4 regions of the Solibacillus sp. FSL R5-0449 genome follow, and region 4 is predicted to be linked to each of the others. Evidence: riboswitches for the same ligand, from Rfam matches in the RefSeq annotation. Region 4 holds a riboswitch; each other region holds the start of a gene.
What was found. A riboswitch is a leader RNA that binds a small molecule or an ion and turns the genes downstream of it on or off. The one in region 4 is predicted to bind thiamine pyrophosphate.
Positions count from the first base shown of each region.

Region 1 (2,203 bases), 1.2 Mb from region 4:
AAAAGTGGGAAATGTGTTTTTGTTAGCGTTTTGGAGTTCGTCGTGTAGTTGCAGGTTGCGGTGTTGATTTTTTGTTGTCCATCATTTTTTTTATGATTGGGTACACGATTGGTCCATATTTAATTGCTGTTTTAATAAGCTTATTTAATTTCATTAGTAAACACTCCTTAACGAATACATTTCGTATAAAAAATATACCCAAAATAGGAGCTTTCATAAACATTAACGTAAAACTTTAATCGCTAGAACTAAATTCCAAATCGCCAGGATGAACGTAATAACGACTAAAAGAATAAATCCGATAAAATGCGAACTAAAGAAAAAATCCTGGAAACTTAAGGTCAACGTATCATTTAAGGAAAGAACGGAAGTGAAAAGGTAAATAATATACAGAATCCCTAACAGTATCGGTATGAGTTGGGAAATGAATGCTTTTTTAGAATGGCCTTTAACGGCATCATCTTTCGTAACAATAAATATAATTAACGGTAAAATAAACGGTGCAAAATAAAAACTTAAATAGCTTAATGCACTTAAACCTTTCGATTGATCCACTATTCATCACTCCTTCGTATCTATTATATGTAATTCTAGTACGTTTCAAAATAATAGCTGTTGAAAGTTGTAAAAATATTCGTTACAATGAGCATGTTCAAACAATAAAAATTAGATGTACCACAAGGGGTGCCGAGAAAGTCGGCTGAGATTGTGCACGGGATTGCACTGACTCTTTGAACCTGTAAGTTAGCACTTGCGTAGGGATGTGGATAGAATCCGACTGTTCAAACGATAGTCAGGCTTTTGTCCTGATTATCGTTTTTTTACTTTTTCTATCCCTCTTCACTTTTGTTACATCGGATAAAAAGAAAGGGGAATTGTTATGGACAGAAAGAAATTATTAATGATGGTGGAAATTGCAATATTTGCTGCCATCGGACTTGTATTGGATCAAGTATCCTTTAAGATGTGGGCACAAGGCGGATCGATCAGTTTTGTTATGGTACCGATTATGTTAATGGCCATTCGTTGGGGATTAACGGCAGGACTGACAACTGGCTTGCTGATCGGTGTCATGCAAATGATGTTCGGTGCGTACATTGTCCACTGGTTACAGGCAATATTAGATTACGGGCTTGCGTTTACAGTAGTAGGGTTAGCGGCAATTGTAAGAAAGCCGTTATTAGAGGCTACACAATCGCTCAATAAAGTAAAAATGGCACTTTATATTGTCATTGGAGCACTTGTTGGCGGAGCTTTAAGATTTGTTTCGCACTTGCTCGCAGGTGTCGTGTTCTTTAAAGAATATGCAGGCGATGATAATGTATGGGCCTACTCAATTATTTACAACAGTACTTATATGGTACCTGCTACTATACTTACGGCAATCATCGCAGTTATTTTATTCACATCTGCCCCTCGTTTGCTGCAAAAAGTAAAAACAACATAATATATAGAAAATACAAGGCTTGCAGCAAGGGATACTTCGCCCGCTGCAAGCTTTTTCTCCATTTAATAGTAGAAAGTCGTACTAAATTAGTAATAAAACGGCAAATTTTAAAATCCTTGAACAATTACAACCGATTTTAAGTATGCTATAGTTAAGGATAGACATTGTTTAAGAGGAAGGAAGTTACACATGATTGTTACTACTCAAGAAGAAATCCAGGCGTTTAAAAAAATCGGACGCGTTTGTGCTGAAATTCGTGAGGCGATGAAAGCTGCGACAGTACCTGGCGTGACAACGAAAGAATTAGATGAGATTGCAGGCCGTATGTTTGCAGAAGCAGGCGCGGTTTCCGGTCCTAAAGGCGAATACGATTTTCCGGGATATACATGCATTTCAGTAAATCACGAAGTTGCACATGGTATTCCAGGGAACAAGGTCATTAAAGAAGGCGATATTGTAAACATAGATGTTTCGGGCTCTTTAAACGGTTATTTTGCAGATACAGGTATTTCATTTGTCGTTGGTGAAGGTTATGAAGATAAAGAAAAACTTTGTACTGTAGCAAAATCGGCATTTGATCGTGCGATGACAAAGGTTAAAGCAGGTTCGAAATTAAATCAAATCGGTAAAGCGGTAGAGCGTGAAGCACGTGATCACGGTTTAACAGTAATTATGAACTTAACAGGTCATGGTTTAGGGAAATCATTACACGAAGAGCCAAACCATGTATTGAATTATTACGATGCTTGGGATACA
Region 1 covers NZ_CP150239.1:3,045,988-3,048,190, reverse strand. The annotation lists gene MKY27_RS15330 (DUF4870 domain-containing protein) at 223-555, opposite strand; TPP riboswitch at 671-779, shown strand; gene thiT (energy-coupled thiamine transporter ThiT) at 881-1,447, shown strand; gene map (type I methionyl aminopeptidase) at 1,637-2,203, shown strand, end outside.
Region 1: it holds a riboswitch for thiamine pyrophosphate, as region 4 does, so the genes downstream of both, thiT (energy-coupled thiamine transporter ThiT) here and MKY27_RS09225 (3-oxoacyl-ACP reductase) in region 4, are expected to answer to the same signal.

Region 2 (2,203 bases), 440 kb from region 4:
ATCCGTAATCACATCTTGTTCTCCTGTAACGATTACAATAGATTGATAGTGATTCGCCAGCTGTTTGGCCGTCGCTGCAACATCGATATGTCCATTACCGCTATCAACACCTTTGGAAGTCCAATCCGCTCCCGCAAAAGCCGCCAATTCTCCAATATTGCAGCGGATAACATCAATCTTTAGAAGATAGAGCAATTGTCGTGCTGTCTCAATTCGAAACTTTGTTGCCCCTACTCCTACTGGATCCAGAACAACCGGAGTATGATGCTTATTTGCGCTAAATCCTGCTTCCTTCATCGATGCTACTGTCCGTTCATTCAAAGTACCCAAATTTAAAAGTAATGCACTTGACTGAGCAGCCATTTCTCCCGCTTCTTCGATCGCATCCGCCATTACCGGTGAGGCACCTACCGCAAGCAAACCATTCGCTGTAAAATTTGCGACGACATAATTTGTAATGCAATGTACTAACGGCTGATTTTTATGAATTGCTTGCAGGCTCATTGACATACACCCCTTGTTCCCAGTTTTGCTTCGTCCAAGGCATCTCCCAAAACATCCATTCGTAATAACAGCTTTTCTTAAAATGTTCCTGCAAGACTTTTACCTTTGCTGGTTGTTCTTTCGCATATCGATCCAGCATTGACTTTTGTATTTCAATATTTTGTAGCATCTCCTCGGACGCATAGAGTGCAATCCATTGTTCATAAAGGGGGACATTCGGGCGTGCATCTTTTAACCTTTGCCCAATTTCCTGATACAGCCACGGGCAAGGTAAAATTGCCGCAAATGCTTCAGCTACATCTCCGTTATGCACCGCATTATACATATGGCTTACATAGTTATAGGCTGCTGGAGCCGCTTCGAATTGCTCCAAATCATCCGCTGTCACGCCTAATTCTTTAAACGTTGTACGATGCAACTCCAACTCTGCGTCATGAATAAATTTTGCTGTTTGCAGAAAATATTGAACATCGTCATCCGTAGTCGCTTTTGCAGCTGCAAGAGCAAGAACTTTCGTATAATGTTTTAAATAATATGCATCCTGCAGCATATAAAACTTAAACTTCTCCAGCGGTAAACTTCCATCTGCAATCCCTTGTACAAATGGATGATAGAAGCTAGCCTCCCAATAAAAATCCGTTTCTTTCCTTACCTTTTCACAAAATCCCATTGTTACTCCTCCTTTTTGTTGGCGGAAGCACAAAAAAAGACGCCTCTATATAGAGAGACGTCCCCAAAAAGTGTAAGTACCACTTTTCATTGCTCCCTACGTCCGTATTAACGGCCAGGTTCCAAGGGTCAGGTTTTAACCTTCTCAACACTACTGTGTCCCCCCGCAAATCAAATGCGTGTATATTTGCAAAAGAAAGACTCCACGTAAAGGATACGCGGAGTCAAAGTAAGTACATATGTATAGCGTGTACTTTGCTCCCTACGTCCGTATTAACGGCCAGGTTCTAAGGGTCAGGTTTTAACCTTCTCAACACTGCTGTGTCCCCCCGCAAATGCATTTAATTACCCAGAGTGTAACAAATTAATTCAACCCGGGCAAGGGAATTCGAAAAATTATGAAATTACTACTATATTTAGGGAATCATTCCAGAAAGTAAAGCTATTTTTAGTGCTCAGAAAAAAACGCTATTTCCCCTTAGAGAAAATAGCATCTTTGTTTTACCGCAATCGACGTTGACTATTGTAAATGGGCTACTGTCGATCGTTTACCAGTCATTTCTTGATAAGCCTGCGCATATTCCTCAGCCAGTTTATCAACATATTGCTGGGTAGAGGTAATCTCTTTAATTGCACCAATTCCTTGCCCGCTTCCCCAAATATCTTTCCAGGCTTTTGCGTTATTATCGTTAAAGTTCATCGCAGAAGGATCACTTTCTTTGAGATTATTTGGATCCATCCCCGCATTCATAATAGAGCCTTTCAAATAATTTCCGTGGATTCCTGTAAATAAATTACTGTATATAATATCCTCTGCTGTACTATCCACAATCATCTGTTTATATTCTTGACGCGCAAAAGCTTCTTCAGTCGCGATAAATGGTGAGCCAATATAGCCGAAATCAGCACCCATCGCCTGTGCTGCCAATACGGAATGGCCTCGTGCGATGGATCCTGATAATGCTAACGGACCGTCAAACCATTCGCGGATTTCCTGTATAAGCGCAAATGGGCTCTGCTGACCGGCATG
Region 2 covers NZ_CP150239.1:2,327,154-2,329,356, forward strand. The annotation lists gene thiM (hydroxyethylthiazole kinase) at 1-504, opposite strand, end outside; gene tenA (thiaminase II) at 482-1,174, opposite strand; TPP riboswitch at 1,251-1,349, opposite strand; TPP riboswitch at 1,416-1,514, opposite strand; gene MKY27_RS11615 (nitronate monooxygenase family protein) at 1,694-2,203, opposite strand, start outside.
Region 2: it holds a riboswitch for thiamine pyrophosphate, as region 4 does, so the genes downstream of both, tenA (thiaminase II) here and MKY27_RS09225 (3-oxoacyl-ACP reductase) in region 4, are expected to answer to the same signal.

Region 3 (2,203 bases), 840 kb from region 4:
TTGTCCGCTATGGAGCAAACGAAGGCGGAGACGAAGGAACAGTCATGCAAGCGACTTTTTCAATAAAAGGTCAGGAATTTATGTGCATTGACAGCAATTTGAAACATGAATTTGACTTCACCCCGTCGTTTTCTATTTTTATTACATGTGATACAGAAGAGGAAACCGACTATCTGTATGAAAAACTGCTTGAAGGCGGCCATCCGCTAATGCCAATCGGGGATTACGGTTTCAGTAAGAAGTTCGGCTGGCTCAATGACCGTTACGGCGTGTCGTGGCAGATTAATTTAGCTTAATGAAATGAGCCGGGTGTCATGCGTTGATTGATACCCGGCTCTTCATTTTCTAATAAAGGTCTGAGTTGTTCTAATATATTTTATAATCTTCTAATAAAAGTGAGATGTTCTAATATAAGTATCGGTTGTTCTAATAAGTCTGTCATATGTTCTAATATCGTCCGCAGATCTTCAAATATCCCGCCCGGAAGTTCTAATAAACGCTCAAATCTTCTAATAAAATCGGTAAGCCGGTGAAAACAGATCTCTATAAATAAATTGTTCTAATATAACCCGCAAAAGTTCTAATAACCGCACCAATTCTTCTAATAAAATCGATACAATAATACAAAAAATTCTCTAGCAAAAAATTGTTCTAATAACCCACCCAAATGTTCTAATAACCACCGAAAATCTTCTAATAAAACCGCCCCAACCTCAGCGACTCACCCCGCATTAAGCATCCCGCCAAACGCCCGGTTTTTCACCATCACTTTCAGCAAGCCATAGCCTAAAATTGCACCCGCAAACGAACTCATCATAAAGGCCGGGACAAAACCGAACAGCGCCGCTTCCTGACCTAAAAATAATATCGCAATCGGATAAGTAGCCATTGCACCAAGTAACCCTGTCCCGACCACTTCACCCAAAGCGGCAAACGCCAGCTTCTTCGTTTTCGCAAACAACAATGCCGCGAGAAGGGCACCAATCATGCTTCCAGGGTAAGCAAATAGACTGCCTGTCCCCATCAAGTTTCTTAACGTTGATGTAAGAAACGCCTGCAATACCGCATACCATGGACCGAGAAGTACGGCCGAGACGACATTGGCAAAATGCTGTATCGGAAAAATTTTCGCGAATCCTAATGGGATATACACCATACTGCTGAGAATCGTTGTAATCGCTGCTATAATCGCGGAGTATGTAAGCTTTCTCGTTTTATTCATTTCAACCATCCATCCTTTACATTAATTTTTGCAACAAAAAAACCACTTTCAATGAAGAAAGTGGTATCGTAGCCTATAAAAAAAATAAAAATAGGGAATCGACACTACTTTCCTACGCTAGTATTACCTAGATCAGGTGCAAAGGGTACTTCTCAGCCAAAAGGCGCCCCTAGTAGTTTGACGAGCAGATTATCTGCTTCCAATATTAGGTTAATTTCACAATAATCATAACATGACCACTTCACAATGCAAGCACTTTTTTGAAACTTACTCCCTTTGACCGAGTGCAATCACTGCTCATATCCGCCGCCATAATTAGCGGGCTGGGCGTGCTGCCAAGGGTTTGGCGGACCGATGAAAGTATTAGGTCGGACAGGTGCAACTGCCTGCTGCCACAGATTTTCATTCATGCCATAAGTATGGGCCATAATATTTGCCGGTGTCAGCTTAAGCAGGTCGGAACCTAAAATCACTTCAGGTGTCGGAGCATTAAAAATGGCAAGCAGATGCGTGTTGTTTTGCGTAGCAACTTCGTAATGCCACCACCCTTGAGGAACGTTCGCCACTTGACCGGGGCTAATCGGAAAATGCATCAGCTGTTTCGTAAAAGGATTCAAAATCGAAACAATCGCCCTTCCCGTGATACAGTAAACAAGTTCCGCCGCATTTTGATGGTAGTGCGGCTCAATGACATTATTGGCACTCAAATAAATATCAAGCAGCGATATATTATCCAGCGTATTCAACTGGTTGACACCCATTACATTAATAAAATTATGCTGGTCTTTAATGAACAACGGGTTTTTATTAAGATCGAATGTAAACTGCGGTTGCGCTGAAACATGATTCGGATTCAATCGTTCACCTCTTTTTTATTGTAGTTAAAGTATGCGATAATTTAACGGGGTGTGCCTATTGCCGATAGTAGCACGCCACTTAAAAATATGCATATAGCGCATTGATTAATGTAAAAATTAAAAT
Region 3 covers NZ_CP150239.1:2,718,901-2,721,103, reverse strand. The annotation lists gene MKY27_RS13615 (VOC family protein) at 1-296, shown strand, start outside; gene thiW (energy coupling factor transporter S component ThiW) at 722-1,222, opposite strand; TPP riboswitch at 1,315-1,403, opposite strand; gene MKY27_RS13605 (cupin domain-containing protein) at 1,513-2,079, opposite strand; gene MKY27_RS13600 (nucleotidyltransferase) at 2,159-2,203, opposite strand, start outside.
Region 3: it holds a riboswitch for thiamine pyrophosphate, as region 4 does, so the genes downstream of both, thiW (energy coupling factor transporter S component ThiW) here and MKY27_RS09225 (3-oxoacyl-ACP reductase) in region 4, are expected to answer to the same signal.

Region 4 (2,203 bases):
AATATACTTTTGGATTTGGTGAAAAGGAAGATTATAAGTTTTATATTCTAAAAATCGAAAAGAATTTGAACCATTTACCAATTCCAAAAGAAGGTAATATGCAGTCCCATACTTATTATACTTATAACGAAATTACCCACGGGAAAAGAGAGATAACAAGAGAATCACAGTTAAAGAAAATTAAGATAATATAAATTTATGAGAGATATAGTTAGACCACTAGAAGTGCAATACAATATTCACATGTTTAGTTTTGAACTCGTCCGTTATCATTTCTCTATTGCTTTTTTAAATAGGAAAAAGCAACGCAAACAGATGCTGATTAAATTAATGAGAATTTCGTTTATTAGGCGTGATAAAGATTGGGGTAAATGTGTAATATTAAATATCTATACAGTAGGCTATTTCCAGTTTAACTTATGAGTACTTGTTTTATTGAACCCATTTTGATAGAATCAATCTAATTAAATGCATTTGCAGGGGGACACAATGTGTTGAGAAGGTAAAACCTGACCCTTAGAACCTGACCGTTAATACGGACGTAGGGAGCAAAGTACATATCTATTTTTCTGTACTTACTATGGCTCCGCGTAATTTACGTGGAGCTTTTCTTATGCAAATACTTTAATTGCAGGGGGACACATTCGTGTTGAGAAGGTTAAAACCTGACCCTTAGAACCTGACAGTTAATACTGACGTAGGGAGCAATTATAGGTGTAGTATACACTTTTTTGGCGTCTCTATATTAATAGAGACGTTTTTTGCACTTACGTCCATCTAAATCCAGCGAGGAGGAAAACGGATAGAGTTTTATGGGAAGTTTGAAAATGGTCTGGTTATTCAAACAACTGACAAAAAATAATTAGGGGGAAATGATGATGAAATTACATGAACAAACCGTTTTAGTTACAGGCGCAAGTAGAGGTGTTGGAGAAGAACTCGTAAAAGCATTTGTCAAAGAGGGAGCTAATGTCGTACTGAATTATTATAAGAGTGAGGAAAAAGCGCAACATTTAGCACAAAGTTTGGGTTCTCAAGTTATCGCTTTACAAGCAGATATCCGCAATCAACAAGAAGTGAAGCAAATGGTTAAAAAGGCAAAAGAGTATTTTCATACCCCGATTACAACCATTGTTAATAATGCATTGATTGATTTTGAATTTAATCCACTCACACAAAAAAATGTGTTTGGGCTTCAATGGACCGATTACAATAAGCAATTTGAAGGAACGATTAAGGGTGCTTTAAATAGTATTCAAGCATGCATTGAGGATATGAAAGAACTGGAATTTGGTCGTATTATTAATATTGGGACAAACTTATTTCAGAATCCGGTAGTAGCTTATCATGAATATACAACAGCTAAAGCAGCATTGCTCGGATTTACACGTAACATGGCGAAAGAGTTAGGGGAGTATGGCGTTACAGTCAATATGATGTCTGGTGGACTATTAAAACAAACGGATGCAAGTAAAGTGACAACAGCAGAAGTATTTCAATTGATTGAAAACATAACCCCTTTACAAAGAGTGGCAACACCAAAAAATTTAGCGGAAGTGGCATTATTCTTTGCATCTCCTTGGGGAAGTGCCATCACTGGGCAGAATTTAGTCGTTGATGGCGGTCTTGTAATGGATTAAGAGCAAACTTATATCTCTCTTTAAGATGAATCCTACTGATAGGCTTACTGGGATATAGAGAAAACCATAATTTTGAAAATATTGATTTACAGTAAGAACAATATATACTACAATGTAAATTATTGAAATACCTGAGTTGTTCAGGAGAGGTTCATAGCTGATACCCTCTATAAAAAACTATGGATACATGTATATTACGCCATGTCCATATTGGATGTGGTTTTTTTTATGCCTCCAATAGTTTGATTAGAGATGTTATAGTTCGCCCTCCTTGGAATACTCCGGTATTAACTTAAGGAGGTTTTTTTTATGTCTGGTCGTCACCAAACAGAAGGATTAGAGGATTTAACATTATTAGGAAATCAAAATGTAAAGTACACATTTGCTTATGCACCAGAAGTATTAGAGTCTGTAGACAATTTACATGTAGACCGTGATTATTTTGTGAAGTTTAACTGCCCGGAGTTTACAAGTCTTTGTCCGATTACGCAGCAACCGGATTTTGCAACGATGTATATTTCATATATTCCTGATAAAAAAATTGTTGAGAGTAAGTCGCTGAA
Region 4 covers NZ_CP150239.1:1,883,541-1,885,743, reverse strand. The annotation lists gene MKY27_RS09230 (hypothetical protein) at 1-194, shown strand, start outside; TPP riboswitch at 469-565, shown strand; TPP riboswitch at 623-721, shown strand; gene MKY27_RS09225 (3-oxoacyl-ACP reductase) at 879-1,640, shown strand; PreQ1 riboswitch class I at 1,781-1,827, shown strand; gene queF (preQ(1) synthase) at 1,950-2,203, shown strand, end outside.